3 regions of the Lysobacter sp. OAE881 genome follow, and region 2 is predicted to be linked to each of the others. Evidence: riboswitches for the same ligand, from Rfam matches in the RefSeq annotation. Region 2 holds a riboswitch; each other region holds the start of a gene.
What was found. A riboswitch is a leader RNA that binds a small molecule or an ion and turns the genes downstream of it on or off. The one in region 2 is predicted to bind cobalamin.
Positions count from the first base shown of each region.

Region 1: it holds a riboswitch for cobalamin, as region 2 does, so the genes downstream of both, ABIE51_RS17065 (ribonucleoside-diphosphate reductase subunit alpha) here and btuB (TonB-dependent vitamin B12 receptor) in region 2, are expected to answer to the same signal.
Region 3: it holds a riboswitch for cobalamin, as region 2 does, so the genes downstream of both, btuB (TonB-dependent vitamin B12 receptor) here and btuB (TonB-dependent vitamin B12 receptor) in region 2, are expected to answer to the same signal.

Region 1 is NZ_JBEPOG010000001.1:3,715,924-3,719,195, forward strand. It holds gene ABIE51_RS17060 (phosphoglycerate kinase) at 1-811, opposite strand, end outside; cobalamin riboswitch at 996-1,206, shown strand; partial or broken gene ABIE51_RS17065 (ribonucleoside-diphosphate reductase subunit alpha) at 1,479-3,272, shown strand, end outside.
Region 2 is NZ_JBEPOG010000001.1:1,068,302-1,071,573, forward strand. It holds gene clpB (ATP-dependent chaperone ClpB) at 1-1,641, shown strand, start outside; cobalamin riboswitch at 1,746-1,966, shown strand; gene btuB (TonB-dependent vitamin B12 receptor) at 1,991-3,272, shown strand, end outside.
Region 3 is NZ_JBEPOG010000001.1:3,926,927-3,930,198, forward strand. It holds gene bioD (dethiobiotin synthase) at 1-349, opposite strand, end outside; gene msrC (free L-methionine (R)-S-oxide reductase MsrC) at 446-931, shown strand; gene ABIE51_RS18000 (TfoX/Sxy family protein) at 928-1,320, shown strand; cobalamin riboswitch at 1,576-1,775, shown strand; gene btuB (TonB-dependent vitamin B12 receptor) at 1,937-3,272, shown strand, end outside.

The DNA of each region.
Region 1 (3,272 bases), 2.6 Mb from region 2:
CGGCGGCGAACGCCGGCGCGACGACGACGTCGACCGGCACCGGGATGTCCGCGCCGCGCGCCTTCGCATCGGCCATGATCTTCTTCGCCGTGTCGATGAGGTCCATTTCGACCAGGGACTTGCCGACGCCGTGGCCCATCGCGGCGATGAACGTGTTGGCGATGCCACCACCGACGATCAGCTGGTCGACCTTCGAGACCAGCGACGACAGCAGTTCGAGCTTGGTCGACACCTTCGAGCCGGCGACGATCGCCAGCAGCGGGCGCGCCGGGTTGTCGAGCGCCTTGGCGAGCGCGTCGAGTTCGGCCATCAGCAGCGGGCCGCCGGCGGCGACCTTCGCGTGGCGGATCGCGCCGTGCGTGGACGCCTGTGCGCGATGCGCGGTGCCGAACGCGTCCATGACGTACACGTCGCACAGCGCGGCGTACTTCTTCGACAGCGCCTCGTCGTCCTTGCCCTCGCCGACGTTCATGCGGCAGTTCTCCAGCAGCACGAGCTGGCCCGGCTTCACGTCGACGCCGTCGACCCAGTCCTTCACCAGCGGCACGTCAATGCCGAGCAGTTCCGACAGGCGCTTCGCGACCGGCGCCAGCGAGTCCTCCTGCGTCCACGTGCCTTCCTTCGGACGGCCCAGGTGCGAGGTGACCATCACCGCGGCGCCCTTTTCCAGCGCCAGCTTCATCGTCGGCAACGCGGCGGTGATGCGCTGTTCGGAGGTGATGCGCCCGCCGTCGATCGGCACGTTCAGGTCTTCGCGGATGAGCACGCGCTTGCCGTGGAGGTCGAGGTCGGACATGCGGACGATGGACATGGAAGCTTCCTCTGCGGCCCTTCAATGGAAGGGCGGATGGGGGTGAGACGACGGCGCGGCGCAGCGTGCGGGCGCGGCGCGAGGGCGTGCATTGTCCCCTGCCGCATCCGCATGGGCAAATCTCGCGCATGTTCGATTCTGCTGTTATCCACAAGATTTTGCGTTGACGGATCCACTCACCCCCACTATGTTGTGGCCCGTCGGTGCCGGCCTTCGCAGGTCGGCTTAAAACGGGAAGCTGGTGGGAATCCAGCACTGCCCCGCAGCGGTATGGGAAACGAAGGTGGCCATGGCACTGGGCGAGATGCCCGGGAAGCGGCTACCGGTAGGCGATGCGACCTTCGTGTTCGCGTCATGTCCCGAGTCCGAAGACCTGCCGACAACCGCGCGTTGCACACCGCGCGGTGACCGGCCACGGAGTCTTCGGAGGGAAGACGGTCGGTGTCGCTGCACGCGACGGTTCGCGCCGTCGCCGCCCCGAATCTCGGGCTGCGCGACACCCCGCATTCACGCTTCGACTCCCGCGCCCGCGTCGTCCTTCGAGGGAGAGGACGGCCAGACGTGCGCCCACGCACCGGAGTCGCCGATGACCACCACCACGCAAGCCCCCGTCGCCACGCCTGCCCGCGAGAGCGCCGCGCGCACGCCCGAGACCCGCGCATCCGACATGGACCCCGGTTTCGCGCTGACGCCGCCCGCCGCCAACCTCACCATGACGGTGACCAAGCGCAGTGGCCGTCGCGAACCGGTCGACCTCAACAAGATCGTCCGCGCCGTGACGCGTGCGTGCGAAGGCCTGTTCTCCGTCGATCCGATGCGCGTGGCCACGCGCACGATTTCCGGCCTGTACGACGGCGCGACCACGCGCGAACTGGACGAACTGTCGATCCGCACCGCCGCGCTGCTCACGGCCGAAGAGCCCGAGTACGGTCGCCTGGCCGCGCGCCTGCTCGCGGGCGTGATCGAGAAGGAAGTGGCCGGCATCGAGATCCATGCGTTCTCGCAATCGGTCCAGCGCGGACACGAACTGGGGCTGATCAACGATCGCCTGCTCTCGTTCGTGCAGGCGCACGCGCGCAAGCTCAACGACGCGATCGACAACGCGCACAACCAGCGCTTCGACTACTTCGGCCTGCGCACGCTCTACGACCGCTACCTGCTACGCCACCCGACCGCGCGCACGGTGATCGAAACGCCGCAGCAGTTCTTCCTGCGCATCGCCTGCGCGCTGAGCGAGGACGTGGGCGAAGCGCTCGCGCTGTACAAGCGCATGGCGCAGCTGGACTACATCCCGTCCTCGCCCACGCTGTTCAACTCCGGCACCACGCACGAGCAGCTCTCCAGCTGCTTCCTGCTCGATTCGCCGGACGATTCGCTCGAAGGCATCTACAAGCGCTACATGGACGTGGCGAAGCTGTCGAAGTTCAGCGGCGGCATCGGCCTGTCGTACACGCGCATCCGCTCGCGCGGCTCGCTGATCCGTTCCACGAACGGTTTGTCGAACGGCATCGTGCCGTGGCTGAAGACGCTGGACGCGTCCGTCGCCGCGGTGAACCAGGGCGGCAAGCGCAAGGGCGCGGCGTGCGTGTACCTGGAGCCTTGGCATGCGGACGTCGAGGAGTTCCTCGAACTGCGCGACAACACCGGCGACGAGGCGCGCCGCACGCACAACCTCAATCTCGCGAACTGGATCCCCGACGAATTCATGCGCCGCGTCGAAGCCGACGGCGAATGGTCGCTGTTCGATCCGGCGAAGGTGCCGCAGCTGACCGACCTGTGGGGCGAGGCGTTCGATGCGCGCCTACCGCGCGGCGGAAGTCGCCGGACTGGCGACCAAGCAGGTGAAGGCGCGCGACCTCTACGCGCGGATGATGCGCACGCTCGCGCAGACCGGCAACGGCTGGATGAACTTCAAGGACAAGTCCAACCGCGCGTGCAACCAGACCGCTCGCGACGGCAACGTCGTGCACCTGTCGAACCTGTGCACGGAAATCCTGGAAGTCACGTCTCAGGACGAGACCGCGGTGTGCAACCTGGGGTCGATCAATCTCTCGCACCACGTCGAGGTGTTCGCCGACGGCCCGCTGCATGGCGATGCCGGACGCTTCGATTTCGACAAGCTCGCCGAGACCGTGCGCCTTGCGGTGCGCCAGCTCGACCGCGTCATCGACCTCAACTTCTATCCGATCGAAACGGCACGCCGCGCGAACCTGAAGTGGCGCCCGGTCGGCCTGGGCGTGATGGGCCTGCAGGACGTGTTCTTCAAGCTGCGCCTGCCGTTCGATTCCGACGCGGCGCGTGCGTTGTCGGCGCGCATCGCCGAAGCGATCTATTTCCACGCGCTGTCGGCGTCCAACGAACTGGCGATGGAGCGTGGCCGCCATCCCAGCTTCGAAGACACGCGCGCGGCGCAGGGCGAGCTGCAGTTCGATGCGTGGGGAGTGGTGCCCGAAGACCCCGA
Region 2 (3,272 bases):
CTGGACGAATACCGCCAGTACATCGAGAAGGACGCCGCACTCGAACGCCGCTTCCAGAAGGTGTTCGTCGGCGAGCCGAGCGTGGAAGACACCATCGCGATCCTGCGCGGCCTGAAGGAGAAGTACGCCGTGCACCACGGCGTGGAGATCACCGATCCGGCGATCGTCGCCGCGGCCACGCTCTCCAACCGCTACATCAGCGATCGCCAGCTGCCCGACAAGGCCATCGACCTGATGGACGAGGCGGCATCGCGCATCCGCATGGAGATCGACTCCAAGCCGGAGGAGCTCGATCGCAAGGAACGTCGCCTCATCCAGCTCAAGATCCAGCGCGAGGCGCTGAAGAAGGAGAAGGACGCCGAATCCCGTCAGCGCCTGGCCGACCTGGAAGACGAGATCGCGCGCCTGGAGCGCGAGTTCAACGATCTGGAAGAAGTGTGGAAGGCCGAGAAGGCCACGCTGCAGGGCGCCACGAAGATCAAGGAACAGATCGAGCAGGCCAAGCTCGAACTCGAAGCGGCGCAGCGCCGGCAGGACTTCGCGAAGATGAGCGAGATCCAGTACGGCACGCTGCCCGAACTCGAGAAGCAGCTGCGTGCCGCGCAGGAAGCCGAAACCAAGGGCTTCACGCTGCTGCAGGACAAAGTGACCGCGGAGGAAATCGCCGAGGTCGTCGCGCGCTGGACCGGCATTCCGGTCAGCAAGATGCTCGAAGGCGAGCGCGAGAAACTGCTACGCATGGAAGAGCAGCTGCACACGCGCGTGGTCGGTCAGGAAGAGGCGATCAAGGTCGTGTCCGACGCGGTGCGTCGTTCGCGCGCGGGGTTGTCGGATCCGAACCGGCCGTCGGGCTCGTTCCTGTTCCTCGGCCCGACCGGCGTGGGCAAGACGGAACTGTGCAAGGCGCTGGCCGAATTCCTGTTCGACTCCTCCGATGCGATGGTGCGCATCGACATGAGCGAGTTCATGGAGAAGCATTCGGTGAGCCGCCTCGTCGGCGCGCCCCCGGGCTACGTCGGCTATGAAGAGGGCGGTTACCTCACCGAAGCGGTGCGTCGTCGTCCGTACAGCGTGATCCTGCTCGACGAAGTCGAGAAGGCGCATCCGGACGTGTTCAACATCCTGCTGCAGGTGCTGGACGATGGCCGCCTTACCGACGGCCAGGGTCGCACCGTGGATTTCCGCAACACGGTCATCGTGATGACGAGCAACCTCGGCAGCCAGATGATCCAGGAGATGTCTGGCGACGACACGCCGCAGGCCTACCTGCAGATGAAGAGCGCGGTGATGGGCGTGGTGCAGTCGCACTTCCGCCCGGAGTTCATCAATCGCCTCGACGACATCGTCGTCTTCCATCCGCTGGACAAGCAGCAGATCCGCCAGATCGCGCGCATCCAGCTCAACGGACTGGAAAAGCGCCTCGCCGAGCGCGGCCTGAAGCTGGTGCTGTCGGACGATGCGCTCAACCTGCTGGGCAACGTCGGCTTCGATCCGGTGTATGGCGCGCGTCCGTTGAAGCGGGCGATCCAGCAGCAACTGGAGAATCCGCTCGCATCGAAGATCCTCGCCGGCGAGTTCACCAGCGGCGACACCGTGCATGTCGAAGCGCAGGGCGGGCAGCTGGTATTCCGCAAGGACTGACACGCGCCGGCATCGACGAGCGCCGCCAACGAAAGCCCCGCAGCCTCTGCGGGGCTTTTCTTTTTGCGGGCGGCCACGCGGGTTGCCGGAGGGCCCGATGCTGTTACCATGCCCGCGCCCAAGGTGACCGCCGGCTTGTCCGGTGGTTGAAACGGGAATCCGGTGCGCCCTTCGTGGCAATTCCGGAGCTGCCCCCGCAACGGTAGGCGAGACAAGGTTCCGCACACAGCCACTGTGCTCACGCATGGGAAGGCGCGGACCGGAAGCGCAGGAATTCCTGCCTTCGCTCGCGAGCCCGGAGACCGGCCCTGGTGCGACGTGACATGCGGTGGGCGAATGTCATGCGGCCATGGTCTCTCCGTGTGCCGTCATCACGCCGTCCTTCCGCCTGTCCTTTCCAACGTTCCCGCGCGGGCAGGCGCGGTCAAGGAGTGTGCTCGTGCATCCGCATCACCGGTTGTTCCGCCGCCGCGCGCTGGCGGTTTCGCTGTTGTCGTGTGTTTTTTCCGCATCGCCCGCATGGGCCGACGCCGCCACCGACCTGGACCAGGTCGTCGTCACCGCCACCCGCACCGCGCAGACGCAGGACCAGGCCCTCGCCGCGGTCACCGTCATCGCGCGCGAGGAGATCGAACGCCTGCAGCCGGCCTCGCTGCCCGACCTGCTGACCGGTCGCGCGGGCATTTCGATGGCCAACAACGGCGGCCCGGGCAAATCGACGTCGGTGTTCCTGCGCGGTACCGAATCCGACCACGTGCTGGTGCTCGTCGATGGCGTGAAGATCGGGTCGGCCACCAGCGGCGGCGCATCGCTGCAGGACATTCCGGTCGAACAGATCGAACGGGTGGAGATCGTCCGCGGGCCCTTCTCCAGTCTCTATGGGTCCGAAGCGATCGGCGGCGTGATCCAGATCTTCACCCGTCGCCCGCAAGGCGCGTTCACGCCGAGTGCCAGCGCGGCCGTGGGCAGCGAAAACACGCAGCGATTCACTGCCGGCCTGAGCGGAACGTCGCAGGATGAAGCACGCGGCGGCTGGTACGTCGTCAATGCCGCGCATGAAAACACCGACGGCATCAACGCGTATCGCGGCACGCGCAACTTCGATCCCGACAAGGACGGCTATCGCAACAGTTCGCTGACGCTGCAGGGCGGCATGCGGTTCTCCGAACGCTGGGACGCCGACCTGCGCGCCTTCCGCGCGGAAGGCCACAACGAGTACGACGGCAGCGTCAACAACGAAGCCGACACGGTGCAGCAGGTCGTCGGCGGTCGCGTCCGCTACGTGCCGAGCGAACGCGCGAAGTTCACCGCGAGCGTCGGCACCAGTGCGGACCTGAGCGAGAACTTCCTCGACGGCGTGTATTCGTCGACGTTCGACACGCGACGTGAACTGGGTTCGTTGCAGTCCGATGTCGACGTTGCGTCCGGGCTGCTCACGCTCGGCTTCGACTGGCTTGGCGATGAAGTGGACAGCAACACCGACTACGATCGCGATCGCCGGATCAACCGCGGCGTGTTCGGCCAATGGCAGCAGGCCTTCGGCACGCAGTCGCTGCAGGCCAGCGTGCGCCGCGACGACGACAGCCAGTTCGGCGGAAAGACCACCGGCAGCGTGCTGTGGGGCTGGGACT
Region 3 (3,272 bases), 2.9 Mb from region 2:
CTTCCACGACCACCGCATCGGCCTGCGAGGACAGGCGCTGGAATGCGGACACGATGGGCGCAAGGGTAACGCGAATGCAGGCATCGGCGGCCGCGAGCTCCGGCGCCAGCGGGTTGGGCAGCGCGAACGGATTGACGTCGTCGTAGGCCGGTCGCGGATCGCTCGCCGCCTGCAGCGCGAGGGCGTCCTCGTTGCGCCACCCGTCGGGCGTGGATTCGCAACCGCTCGCCAGTGGCTTCATGCCCACCGCACGCTGCCCGCCCGCGCGCAGCGTGTGCAGCAGCGTCGCACTGGCCAGCGATTTGCCGATGCCCGTGTCGGTGCCGGTGACGAACCAGCCGCGCGTCATCGCCGCACCTGCCCGCCGAGCCGGTTGCGGCGATGCGGTCCGGCCCCATCTACACTGGCATCCCAGGCACTATGCGACGGCAGGTTCGAGGCACTCATGTTCACCAGCGCAAGTCTAAGCGGCAGCAAGCCGGAACAATACGAACAGCTGCTTGCGCAGGCCCGGGCGCTGATGCACGGCGAGCGCGATCGCATCGCCAATGCCGCCAACCTGTCGGCGCTGGTGTACAACGCGCTGCCGCAGCTCAACTGGGCCGGATTCTATTTCTTCGACGGCACCGAACTGGTCGTCGGCCCGTTCCAGGGCCTGCCGGCCTGCGTGCGCATCCCGCTCGACAAGGGCGTGTGCGGTGCCGCGGCCTCGACCCGCCAGACGCAGCGCATCGCCGACGTGCATGCGTTCCCGGGCCATATCGCCTGCGACTCGGCCTCCAACTCCGAGCTCGTCGTCCCGCTGGTGTCGTCGACGGGCGCGCTGATCGGCGTTTTCGACCTCGACAGTCCGGTTCAGGATCGTTTCGACGTTGAAGACCAGCACGGCCTGGAGGCAATCGCGCGGGCTTTCGTGGAGTCACTGGAATGACCGACAAGCCCGACCCGAAGCAGGCCGACAAGCTGCGCAACATCGGCCCCAAGTCCGCCGCCTGGCTGCGCCAGGTCGGCCTGCGCACGCGCGAGGACCTCGCGGCCGCCGGCACGGTGGAAGCCTTCATGCGCGTCAAGCGTGCAGGCTTCAAGCCGACGCTCAACCTGCTCTACGCCATCGAAGGCGCGCTGCAGGACTGCCACTGGCAGGAAATCTCCGACGAACGCCGCAGCGAGTTGATCCTCGCCGCCGACGCGGCCACCGCGTTGCTGCCGCCGCCGCGCTACAAGCCGGCCGCCGCGCCGGTTACCACGACCCAGATGGCGCGCGAGGAAGAAAGCATCGCGATGCCCACGCTGTTCGACGAGCCGGCGGATCGGGACTGAGCTTTTCCCTTCTCCCGCAAGCGGGAGAAGGTGCCCGAAGGCGAAGGGCGAACGACCGGCCAGGATGGCCGGGCCGGGCGTACCGCAAGCCGGTCTCCTTTCGCCACGGATGGCTGCGTCGACATCGATCGATGCCGATGCTTTCCAGATAGTTGCCCACGCCTCCTGCCCTCACCCCAACCCCTCTCCCGCAAACGGGAGAGGGGCTTTCAACTGGCTTCGCTGAGAAAATGCCGTAGACTTCGCCCCGCTTCGAGGTGACCCGGCGGCGTCTGCCCACGGGTTGAAACGGGAAGCCGGTGACGCCCACGCGGCCATTCCGGCACTGCCCCCGCAACGGTAAGCGAAGGCGGATCCATCCGGATCCGGGTTCGGCACTGGCCACTGTGCGCACGCACGGGAAGGCGCCGCAGCCCGAGGACCCTGTCCTGCCTCGCGAGTCCGGAGACCGGCCTCTCCGCACGGACCGCCTGGCGACAGGCCGGACCACCCCTGGTTGCGATGCGGAGGGCGTCGCGGCGGCGACGTCGGTGCGTCCGCGCCCTTGTCCGCAGCCTCGATTCTCCCGGCAACCGTTCCCCTTGCCGTTGGCGCGAACACGCGCCGGAGAACCCCGATGTCCTTCCGCAGCCTCCACGTCCAAGCGCTCGCCCTGGCCTGCGCGTCCGCCCTGCCCCTGCTCGCGCACGCCGCGCCGCAGGCGACGGACCTGGACGAAGTCGTCGTCACCGCCAACCGCACCGCGGTCACCGTCAACGATGCGCTCGCACCGGTCGAGGTGATCGACGCCGAGCAGATCCGCCGCAGCCAGGCGCGCTCGCTGCCCGACCTGCTGCGCGGTCGCGCCGGCATCTCGCTGTCGAACCAGGGCGGCGCGGGCAAGCTCACCACGCTGTTCCTGCGCGGCGCCGAGTCCGACCACGTGCTCGTGCTCGTCGACGGAATCCGCATCGGCTCGGCGACGTCGGGCCTCGCGTCGCTCCAGGATCTCCCGGTCGACCTGATCGATCGCGTCGAGATCGTGCGTGGTCCGCGTTCGAGCCTCTACGGCGCCGACGCCATCGGCGGCGTGATCCAGGTGTTCACGCGCCGCGACCGCGAAGGCTTCGCGCCGCGCGTCACGGTCGGTGGCGGTTCCAACGGCCTCAACGAATTCGCCACCGGCTTCGGCGGCCGCAGCGGCCGCACGTGGTTTGGTGCGGACTACTCGCACAGCCACACGCAGGGCATCAACGCGTGCCGCGGCTATTTCGACCCGGTGACCTTCGACGGCGCCGGCTGCTTCATCGCGCCGGATTCGCAGCCCGACCGCGACGGCTACACGCGCGACGCGCTGTCGGTCCGCGGCGGCATCGAGTTCAACGAGCAGTGGAGCCTGGAAGGCCACGGCCTGCGCAACGAAGGCGACAACGAATTCGACGGCGACTTCACCGATCGCGCGAAGACCGTGCAGCAGGTCGTCGGCGGCAAGCTGCGCTGGCACCCGAACGACCGCGTCGACCTGCACCTCACCGCCGGCCGCAACACCGATGCGTCGGACAACTACCTCGGCGACACCTACCTCGACTACTTCAGCACCTACCGCGACAGCGCGACGCTGCAGGGCGATTTCGGCCTCGCCGAGAAGCACCTGCTGAGCGTGGGCCTGGACTGGCTCGACGACAGCGTGAGCAGCACGACCGAGTACGACGAGCTGTCGCGCGACAACAAGGCGGCGTTCGTGCAGTACCAGGGCCGCATAGGTGCGCAGTCGCTGGAGGCATCCGTGCGTCGCGACGACAACGAGCAGTTCGGCGGCCACACCACCGGCAGCGCCGCGTGGGGCATCGAGTTCGCGCAGAACTGGCGCGTCACCGCCGGCTACGGCAGCGCGTTCAAGGCGCCGACGTTCAACGAGCTGTACTACCCGTTCTTCGGCAACGCGAACCTGCGTCCGGAAGATTCGGAGACGT